Regions from separate parts of the Marinovum sp. E3 genome, predicted to be linked through region 2. Evidence: riboswitches for the same ligand, from Rfam matches in the RefSeq annotation. Region 2 holds a riboswitch; each other region holds the start of a gene.
The links. A riboswitch is a leader RNA that binds a small molecule or an ion and turns the genes downstream of it on or off. The one in region 2 is predicted to bind cobalamin.
Positions count from the first base shown of each region.

Region 1: it holds a riboswitch for cobalamin, as region 2 does, so the genes downstream of both, bluB (5,6-dimethylbenzimidazole synthase) here and AC0J5K_RS11790 (TonB-dependent receptor plug domain-containing protein) in region 2, are expected to answer to the same signal.
Region 3: it holds a riboswitch for cobalamin, as region 2 does, so the genes downstream of both, AC0J5K_RS11090 (energy-coupling factor ABC transporter permease) here and AC0J5K_RS11790 (TonB-dependent receptor plug domain-containing protein) in region 2, are expected to answer to the same signal.

Region 1 is NZ_CM146908.1:2,241,666-2,244,873, reverse strand. It holds gene cobT (nicotinate-nucleotide--dimethylbenzimidazole phosphoribosyltransferase) at 1-48, shown strand, start outside; gene cobS (adenosylcobinamide-GDP ribazoletransferase) at 45-791, shown strand; gene bluB (5,6-dimethylbenzimidazole synthase) at 797-1,480, opposite strand; cobalamin riboswitch at 1,527-1,708, opposite strand; gene AC0J5K_RS10970 (LacI family DNA-binding transcriptional regulator) at 1,748-2,809, opposite strand; gene AC0J5K_RS10965 (hypothetical protein) at 2,964-3,146, shown strand; gene AC0J5K_RS10960 (TRAP transporter substrate-binding protein) at 3,169-3,208, shown strand, end outside.
Region 2 is NZ_CM146908.1:2,419,383-2,422,590, reverse strand. It holds gene AC0J5K_RS11790 (TonB-dependent receptor plug domain-containing protein) at 1-1,496, opposite strand, end outside; cobalamin riboswitch at 1,612-1,807, opposite strand; gene mraZ (division/cell wall cluster transcriptional repressor MraZ) at 2,652-3,158, shown strand; gene rsmH (16S rRNA (cytosine(1402)-N(4))-methyltransferase RsmH) at 3,162-3,208, shown strand, end outside.
Region 3 is NZ_CM146908.1:2,264,297-2,267,504, reverse strand. It holds gene AC0J5K_RS11100 (dioxygenase family protein) at 1-337, shown strand, start outside; gene cobF (precorrin-6A synthase (deacetylating)) at 371-1,114, opposite strand; gene AC0J5K_RS11090 (energy-coupling factor ABC transporter permease) at 1,184-1,861, opposite strand; cobalamin riboswitch at 1,919-2,100, opposite strand; gene cobA (uroporphyrinogen-III C-methyltransferase) at 2,134-2,868, opposite strand; gene AC0J5K_RS11080 (cobyrinate a,c-diamide synthase) at 2,865-3,208, opposite strand, start outside.

The DNA.
Region 1 (3,208 bases), 180 kb from region 2:
CACAACGGCATGGCGACCTTTGCCGAGGCCGGGGTCGCGGGCGGATGAACGCTGCCCTGCGCGAGTTCCGGGTCGCGCTGATGCTGCTCTCGCGCCTGCCGGCCGGCCGGATCGAGGGCGCCGCGCCGAACCTTGCCGACGCGCGCTGGGCCTTTCCGCTGGTCGGTTTGGCGCTGGGGCTGATCGGCTGGGCGGTGCATGCCGGCGCATTGGCGTCGGGCGCTCCGGCCCCGGTGGCGGCGGTGCTCGCCCTGGCGGCGCTGGCGCTGGCCACCGGCGCGCTGCATTTCGACGGGCTGGCGGATTTCGCCGACGGCATCGGCGGCGGGCGCGACCGCGCCCATGCGCTCGAGATCATGCGCGACAGCCGGGTCGGCAGCTACGGTGTCCTGGCGCTGATCCTGATCGTCGCGCTCTGGCTGGCGGCGCTGGCTTCGCTCGGGGCGGCGGCCGGGCTGGCGCCGTTCCTCGCCATCGGCGCGCTCAGCCGGGTGGCCATGATCGGCTTGCAGGAGACCCTGCCCGCCGCGCGTTCCGACGGCCTGGGCCGGATGGCGGCCGGGCGCTCCGGCCGGGCGCGGCTGAGCGCCGCCGCCGCGGTGCTGCTGGCCGGTCTGGCGCTGGGCTGGCAGGGGGCGGCGCTGGTCGCGACCTGCGCGGTGATCGCCGCCGGCATCGGCGTTCTGGCCCGGCGCAAGCTGGGCGGGATCACCGGCGACGTTCTGGGCGCGACGCAGCTTCTGGCCGAGGCGTTCTGCTGGGCGGTTCTGGCCACCTTCTGGCCGGGCTGAGCCGCTCATGCGCCGGCCGGCTCCCAGCGGTCGGTCATGATCAGACTGTCGAGCGGCAGGGTCTGCCGCCAGCCGCGCGCCGCCAGCTCGGGCCGGTCGAAGAGCTCGGAGACATGGCCGAGGCAGAGGTAGGCGACGATCTCGACGTGATCCGGCAGCCCGAGAATGGCGCGCAGATCGTCGGGCCGAAAGATGCTGACCCAGCCCATGCCGATGCCCTCGGCACGGGCGGCAAGCCACATGTTCTGCACCGCGCAGACCGTCGAATAGAGGTCCATGTCGCGATTGTGGGTGCGCCCGAGCACCACCTTGCCGCCCCGGGTGCGGTCGCAGGTCACCGCGATGTTGAGCGGCGCCTTGCGGATGCCCTCGAGCTTCAGCGACCGGTAGGTCGATTGCCGCTCTTCGGGAAACATTTCCGCCGCCTCGTCATTGGCGGCGGCAAAGGCGCTGGCGATGCGGTGTTTCTGCGCCGGGTCGCGGATCAGGATGAAGTTCCAGGGTTGCATGTGCCCGACCGACGGCGCGGCATGACCGGCCTCGAGTATCCGCCGCAGCCGGTCCGGGGCGATCGGATCGGGCAGGAATTCGTCGCGCACATCGCGGCGCGCGGCGATGACGTCATAGAGCGCACGGCGTTCGGCAGAAGAGAAGACGCGCGCCGGAGCGGGCGCGGGGGGGTGCAGCATGGTATGGCCTCCGCATGGCTGACAGCGGCCCGTGGTGTCCAGCCACGGAACCTGGTGTCACCAGGCCGGTCTTCTGGCTTGGGTTCCTCCCCGGCGGACGCCTTCCCGGGCCGCAGGGCCCGGTGGCAAAATGTCCGACAGGTCCCCCTCACAGCGGCGGGCCCGCGCCGGTCTTGCACCGGCTTCCCGATTCTCCCCTCTCGGGGCACCTGGTGGCGCGACTATAGATCGACCGGTCGCAGAGACAAGCGCCGAGAGTGCGGCAGGTCAGGGGGCCCGGTCGGGCGCCGGCCCCAGCGAGTCGCGCAGGATAACCGTCGCCTCGAGCTCGACGCTGGGGCCGGGGTCTTCGCCGGCGCGCATCGCAAACAGAAGACTGGCCGCGCCCTTGCCCATGTTGCGATGGGGCACATGCACGGTGGTCAGCGCCGGGGTCACGATCTCGGCGATCTCGATGTCGTCGAAGCCGGTGATCGACAGATCGCCGGGCACGTCGAGCCCCATCTTGCGGGCCTGGGTCAGGGCGCCGGCCGCCAGCACGTCGTTGCCGCACATCACGGCCGTGGGGCGCGGGGTGGTGTGCATGAGCTGCTCCAGCGCCTGTGCACCATTGGCGATGGAATAGGCCGTCTCGACGACGGCCAGGGTCTCCGGGTCCAATCCGCGCGCCGTCATCGCATCCACCAGCCCCTGCGACCGCTGCCGGGCGCGGTCGTTGTTGCGGCGGTCGGCGGTGATCAGCGCCAGCCTGCGGTGGCCCCGGTCGAGAACCGCGTCGGCCAGGGATTTCATCGCCTTGCGATTGTCGAAGCCGATCGAAACCCGCCCTTCGTCGCCGTCGTAGACCCAGGCGATCACATAGGGCACCTGGCGCTTTTGCAGGAAGCTGTAGCATTTTGGCGGCCGGTCATGGCCGATCAGGAGCAGCGCATCGGCGCCGCGCGCGACAAGGCTGTGAATCTGCTGTTCCTCGAGCTCGGGGCTGTAGGAGGAAGAGGCCACCAGAAGGGTGATGCCCTGTTGCCGCAATGCCTCCTGAAAGGCCTGAAGTCCGCGGGCGAAAATGGCGTTTTCCATCGTCGGGACGATGGCGCCAAAGGTGTTGGTGCGCCGGGCGGCCAGGGCCTGGGCCCCGAAATTCGGCGCGTAGCCCATGGCGCGCACCGCATCGAGCACCTTCTTGCGGGTGGCGTCCGATACCACCGCCGGATTGTTCAGGCAGCGCGAGACCGTTGCCGTCGAAACGCCGGCGCGGGCGGCGACATCCTCGAGTTTCGGCGTGTCGCTCCCCTGGCGGCTGTCCTGACGTCGATTCGGCACTTTAACCATCCGTTTTCCCGATTCCGGCCTTTGCGGCACTATAAAAAAACCATCGCTGACAAGCATATAACAGGAAAACACGCGGCTTGTCATGTAAGCGCTTGCATTGAGCGACTGTAAGCGCTTACATTTATCTTGCCCGAGTCGTGGAAAGGACCTGCCCGTGTTTCTGATCTCAGCAATCACTCTGTTTGCAGTCTTTGTCGCGAACGTGCTCGTCGGCGCTTTGGGAGGCGCACAGTTTCTGGGGGACGTGGGGGAGATGCTGCTGCTGTTTGCGGCCTCGGTGACCTTTGTTCTCGCGATTCTTCGGCGAGAGGCGGCGGAGAAGTCCGACCGCAGCTAACGAACCATTTTGGGAGGAAAACATGGATCGTGACAATCTTGAACGCGCCGCGATGGGGCGCC
Region 2 (3,208 bases):
TCGGCCTGCACGTAACCGAAGGTGGTGAAAGAATAGTCGATGATGTCCTCGGCTTCGACATGGAAGGCGGTGGCGCGGACAAAGGCGGTCTCGCCGTAGCGCTTCTCGACGCCCAGATCAAAGCTCTTCGAGGTTTCGGGATCGAGATCGGGGTTGCCGGCAAAGCCGTCGTAAAGCTCGTAGCCCGAAGGCGCGCGGAAGCCGGTGGCGGCATTGGCGCGGAAGATCAGGTCATCCATCGGGCGATAGACGGCCGAGAGACGGCCGGTGGTATGGCCGCCAAATTCGGAATGTACGTCATGGCGCAGCGCGGCCGAGAGGTTCCACATATCGTTCGGTGCCCAGGTCAGTTCGGCAAAGGTGCCGTTGACGGTGGTGTCCTGGCTCTGTCCGTCGACAAAGAGGCCGAAAATCGTGTGGTCCAGCGCCACGGCGGTGTCGAATTCCTCGATCGTGTGATCGGCGCCAAATGCCAGCCGCGCGGTGGCGCCAAGATCGACGCCGCCCTGGTAGCGGTATTCCATCCGGGTGCCGGTATAGTCGAAGCGGTCGTCGGAGATGCCGCCAAAGCTGGCCGAGGTGCCTGTCAGCGTGCGGTCGATGCGGAACCAGGCGGCCGAGACCGAATGATCCACCGCGCCGGTGACGAAATCAAAGCCGATGCGGGCGCCGTTCTGTTTCTTGACCGTCAGCTCGTCGGGGCTGCCGTCAGATACCACGCCGCCCGAGGCCTCGTCATATTCATAGTCCGAGCGCTCGTCGAAGAACGACAGATGCATCACCAGATCGGGCGAGCCCAGTTCGTAAGAGCCGGCAAAGCTCAGCCGGGTGGCCGAAAAGCCGTCTTCCTCGTCATTGCCGTCGTTTTCGTCGGCGGCGGAAAATCCGTCCGAGCGGGCGTGAGAAAAGGTCAGCGCGCTGTCGTAGCCATCGCCGGCCGTGGTCAGGGTCACGGCGCTGCGCAGGGTTTCGTAGCTGCCGTATTCCGAGGCGATCTGCACGCCGAACCCGTCCTTGTCGGCGGTTTTGGTGGTGATGTTGATCACCCCGCCAAGCGCCTCGGAGCCATAAAGCGCCGATTGCGCGCCGCGCAGGATCTCGATGCGCGAGATGTCCGACGTCATCAGCCCGCCGAAATCAAAGGCCACCTGGGTGCCGCTCGGATCGGATACGTCGATACCATCGACGCGCACCTGGATGTTGTTCTGCCCGACGCCGCGAATCGAGACCCCGGCAGAGGTGCCCAGCGGGCCGGTGGCGCGGATCGTCACGCCGGGCTGGCGGGCGAGAAAATCGATCACCCGGGTCTCGCCGGTGGCCTCCAGGTCGTCCTCGGTGATCACGGCGGCGGAAACCCCGGTCTCGTCGGCGGGTGCCGCCTCGAGCCCGGCCGAAAGGATCAGCACGCCGAGATCATAGGCGTCGTCCTGGGCAAGAGCAGGGGTGGCACAGAGCGCGGAGAGCGCGGCGCTGGTCATCAGGGTGGAGCGGGTCATTTTGTATCCCTCGAAGGCCGGTCGGGCCGATTGACGTTTCGGAGGGAACAGCGCCCACCGTTTCAGTGAAGTCACCGCGACGGGGTTGCCGTTATCCGTGACGCGCCCCGCGTCGGGATAGGGTGAGCTCCTGGCAGGTCTCCTGACTTCGCGGGTCGTTGCATCCGCCGGGCCTTCCCGCGGCCGGCGGCCACAGTGGCAGTTTCCGAAGGTGCTCGCCGCTCACAGTTGCGGGGGCAGTCGCGGCTTTGCACCGCGTTCCCTTTTCACGAACCCCTTGCGAGGCCCGAACCAAGACAGGCTTCGTCTAATTGTGCCGGCTCAGCCTGGCAAGACGGCAATTCGCACGCCCCGCCACGCGGCTTCAGGTGCGGCATGGCGGCCACGCCGGCGCCTTTTTGGGAATCCATGGCCGTAGAGGGCCTGAATGGCCCTGGCGGGCGGGCGCGGCCCCGGCGGGAAATCAGGACCGCGCCGGGAAACCATGGGACATACGGGAAATCGTGGGACGGATGGGAATTCATGGCACCGGCCCAATCCGGTGCGGCGACAGAATCAAGAATTGGCTCTCGATTCCGTGATTCGTGTGTGAGTCACAGCGCCGGAATCGCCAAAATCCGCAAAAGCAGGCGCGGCAGAATTTGGGGAAACGGGTAAATCACGGCGCTGCCCCGAAAATTCCGGGATTTCGTGGGAAAAAAGCCACAGCGCCTCAATTACTATATATGGTATGAGCAAAAAGCCGCTTCCGCTATAAATTCCAAAAACAGTATCAATTTTACCCCAAGATGTTGTTTTCCACAGGGGGTGTGGACAATATGATGTGGGTCTTTCCCAATTTTGCCTGTTGATTTCCATAATTTCCCATGGCATCCCTTATATCACGATGAGGGACGGAGACAGGGGCAGCAAACGACCCCGCAACCAACTCCGAACAAAAGCAAAAACAGGTTTCATACAGGCATCCGCCTTTCATCGTGAAACAGAGATCCGGCGCGCGGGCGAGCAGACATCCCCCCAGGTGGCGCGCGCAGCTGGACATCCCGCAAGAGCGGGACAGGCGGCGGGTTGATCAGTGGCAGCAGATCAATCCGCCGTTTTTACATCCAAGACATGGGGGGTTTCGCGGGGGCGCGGGCAAAGGACGGCAGGACAGTGAGCCGCAGGTTCAGAGGCGAAAGCCGCCACAAGGTGGATACAAAGGGCAGGGTGTCGATCCCGGCCCTGTTTCGCCGTGTGCTGGAAGCTGCTGATCCGAATTGGAAATCCGGCGAAAACCCCGAGCTCGTAATTGTCTATGGCGATCACCGGCGCAACTACCTCGAATGTTACACGATGGAGGCGATCGACGAGGTCGACGCCAAGATCGATGCCATGCCGCGCGGGTCGATGCAGCGCAAGATGCTGCAACGGCTGTTTCACGGCCAATCCTATCCCACCAACGTCGACGAGACCGGCCGCCTGGTCCTGCCCGCCAAGCTGCGGGACAAGATCGGTCTGGAAAAAGAGGCCTTTTTCATCGCCGCCGGTGACACCTTTCAAATCTGGCACCCGGACACCTACGAGAAGGAAGAGCTGGCCAAGACCGAAGAGTGGCTCGACGAGCTGCCCGAGGATTTTGACCCGCTGTCCTTCCTCGATGGACCGGCAGAGGGAGCCTGAGCCATGGCCGCCGCTGCTGTCACACCCCCCGCGGCCCCGCATATCCCCGT
Region 3 (3,208 bases), 160 kb from region 2:
GTACGCCTTCACCACGGTCAAGCCGGTGGAATATACCGTGCCTTCGGATGGGCCGGTGGGCGACATCCTGCGCGCCTGCGGCCGCCATCCCTGGCGGCCCTCGCACCTGCATTTCATTGCCGAGGCCGAGGGCTTCCGCCCGCTGGTGACCGAGGTCTTTCCCGAGGACGACCCCTATCTCGATCAGGATACGGTGTTCGGCGTGCGCGCGGATCTGGTGATGCGCTATCAGCCTATGCCGGCGGGCAGTTTCCCGGCGACGGGCTTCGACCTGTCCGGCAGGGTGCCCGGCGATTACCTGAAGGTGACCTTCGATCTCACATTGGTCGCGGCCTGAGGCCGGGCCGGCGCCGGCCGCGGCGGGACGGTCTCAGGCAGGGGACCGACGCAGCAGATAGGTGTCCATGATCCAGCCATGGCGGGCGCGGGCCTCGGCCCGGGTGGCGGTGATATCGGCGGCGGTGTCGGCCAGCGGCCCGGCGCGCAACAGCTGCGCCTCGCTGCCGAGGTAGGCGCCCCACCAGATATGCAGACCGGCGGGATCGAGGTCGCGGAAGCTGCAAGCGCCATCGAGCATCACCACCAGGGTTTCTTCGTCCTGCGGGAAGCCATGGGAGCGGAGCTGTCGCCCGGTGGTAACCCGGATCGGGCCATCGACGGTGTTGAGCGGGATCGCATGCGCGGCGGTGAGCGCCTGCACGGCGGTGATGCCCGGCACAACGCGCAGGCGCGGGCAGGGCGTCAGCCGCCGCGCGATCCTGAGCGTGCTGTCATAAAGCGCCGGATCGCCCCAGACCATCAGGGCCACCGGGCCCGGCGGCGTCTCGGGGCCGAGCGCCGCGATCCAGCGGCGGGCGATCTCGTCATGCCAGGCGCTGACGCGTGCGCCATAGGGCAGCGCCGGGTCGCGCTCGGGATAGGTGAAGGTGCGAATCTCGGCGTCGCTGCCCGCCGCCTCGAGGATGGCGTAGCGCAGCGCCGCCAGATCCTGTTTGTCATCGCCCTTGAGCGGCAGCAGGATGATCGCGGCCTCGCGCAGCGCCTGCATGCCTTCCAGCGTCACATGGGCGGGGCTGCCGGTGCCGATGCCGATCAGCCAGAGGTCCTTGATCATCGGAATGTCCTTTCACGCAGAAGTCCGGGGCGCGTGCGCGCCCCGGACCGGTTCAGCGGCCGTGCGGCGTTACGCCGAGCGGTAGAGCCGCGGTGCAAGCAGGCGCGCGACGCCGGTGTCGCGCAGCGCCTTGGCCCCGGCCAGCGCGGCCAGGTCGGCCAGCGGCTCGATCAGCAGCACCAGCATGTAGGCGGCGCCGAAGGTCCAGACCGACTGGAAGGTCGCGGCGGTGACGCCCTGGCCATAGAACGCCCAGAAGGCGACCCAGGTCACCACACCGCCCTGGTAGACGGCCGAGAGCTTGAGCATGTCCTTGTAGGCCAGATCGACATAGGCGGTGTCACGCGGGATGATCCGGCGCGCCAGCGCCGAGGCGGCAAAGAGCGGCACCAGCAGCGTGGTGACATTGACGAAATACATCGGCATGTCGGTGGGGGCAAAGAACAGCCCCTGGATCAGCAGCCCGATCGCCAGGCCCAGCGCCGCCGGCGCCGTGCCGAGCAACAGGAAGAGAGTCGAGCCGAGGATGAAATGCACTTCCGAGATGCCGACCGGGAAATTCGGAAGCACTTCGAAAAACAGCAGAGCGCCGATGGTGGCAAGCAGAGTCCGCAAGGCAAAGGCGCCGGAGTTGGTGCGCGACAGATCGTCCACGGTCTGCTTGGCGGTATAGGTCGCCGCCCCTGCGGCGGTGGTGTAGGCGAAGGTCATCTTGGCGCCGTCAACGACGCCGGGTTCGATATGCATGTCAGTTCCTTTCTCGTGATGCTGCCCCTCCGGCAGCGGAAATTGCCCGTGCGGGCGTGGAAAAGGGGGCACATGGCAGGTCTCCTGACTTGCGGGTCATCGCGCCTCGGCCCTTCCCGGCCTCGCGGCCAGTGGGACGTTCCTCGGCACTCTCCGCTTACAGTTGCGGGGGCAGTCCGGGAGTTGCACCCGGTTCCCTGTGGCCACTCGCGCGGCGCACCATGCTTTCCTTGTGGTCCGGGGCTGTCCCCGGCGTCTGTGATCTGTCTGCCTTACTCCTCTGCCAGTGGACCGAAAAAGATGAGCCCGGCCTTGTCGCCGGTTTCGCGGGCCAGCGCCTCGGCGAGGCTGGCGACGCTGTGCCGGGTCAGTTTCTGGTCGGGGCGGCTGACCGATTCCGCGAGCAGCGCCGGGGTGTCGGGCGGCAGGCCCTGGGCGATGAGCTTGGCGGCGAGGCCGGGAAAGGTGCGTTTGCCCATGAAGATCGCGGTCACCGCCGTGGGATCGGCCAGGGCGGCAAGGTTGGCGTCTTCCGGCAGGGTCCCGCTGATGTCATGGCCGGTGGCGAATTGCACCCGCCGCGCGGTGAGCCGGCGGGTCAGCGGTATGCCGGCGGCGGCGGCGGCGGCACAGGCCGAAGGCACGCCGGGGATGATCTCATAGCCGAGCCCGGCTGCCTTGAGCGCCGTGATCTCCTCTTCGAGCCGGCCGAAGATACCGCTGTCGCCGGATTTCAGCCGTACCACGCGTTGGCCGGTGCGGGCGTAATCCACCAGCAGCCGGCTGACGTGATCCTGTCGCGGCGAGGGCCGCCCGGCGCGTTTGCCGACGCCGACAAGATCGGCGCCGTCGCGGGCCAGCTCGAGGATCGGGCCGGAGGACAGATCGTCATACAACACCGCATCGGCGCGTCCCAGCCGATCCACCGCCTTGACGGTCAGCAGCTCGGGATCGCCGGGGCCGGAGCTGACGAAGCTGACGATGCCCTGGTGGGTGTCCTGCGTCATGCCGTCTCCTCGGCCGAGATGAGGTGAAAGAAGCTGCCCGAGACCCGGCCGCGCAGGGATCCGGTTTCCGGCACCGGCGTGCCGTCGGCATCGGTGACCGCCGCCAGCGGTGCGTCGGGCTGCTCGAGGATGGTGGAATAGTGGAATTCGTGGCCGCGCAGCGCGGTGCCGGCGGCATGGCCCGGCATCGGCGCCTTCAGCGTCGCGCGGCGATAACCCAGGTGGAACTTGCGCGTCTCGTAGCTGGTGACCAGCCCCAGCAGCCCGGCCATCCGGTGGGCTGTGCCCTGTTTGTCGATCAGCGCCGCGCCCAGCGCCATGTATCCGCCGCATTCGCCAT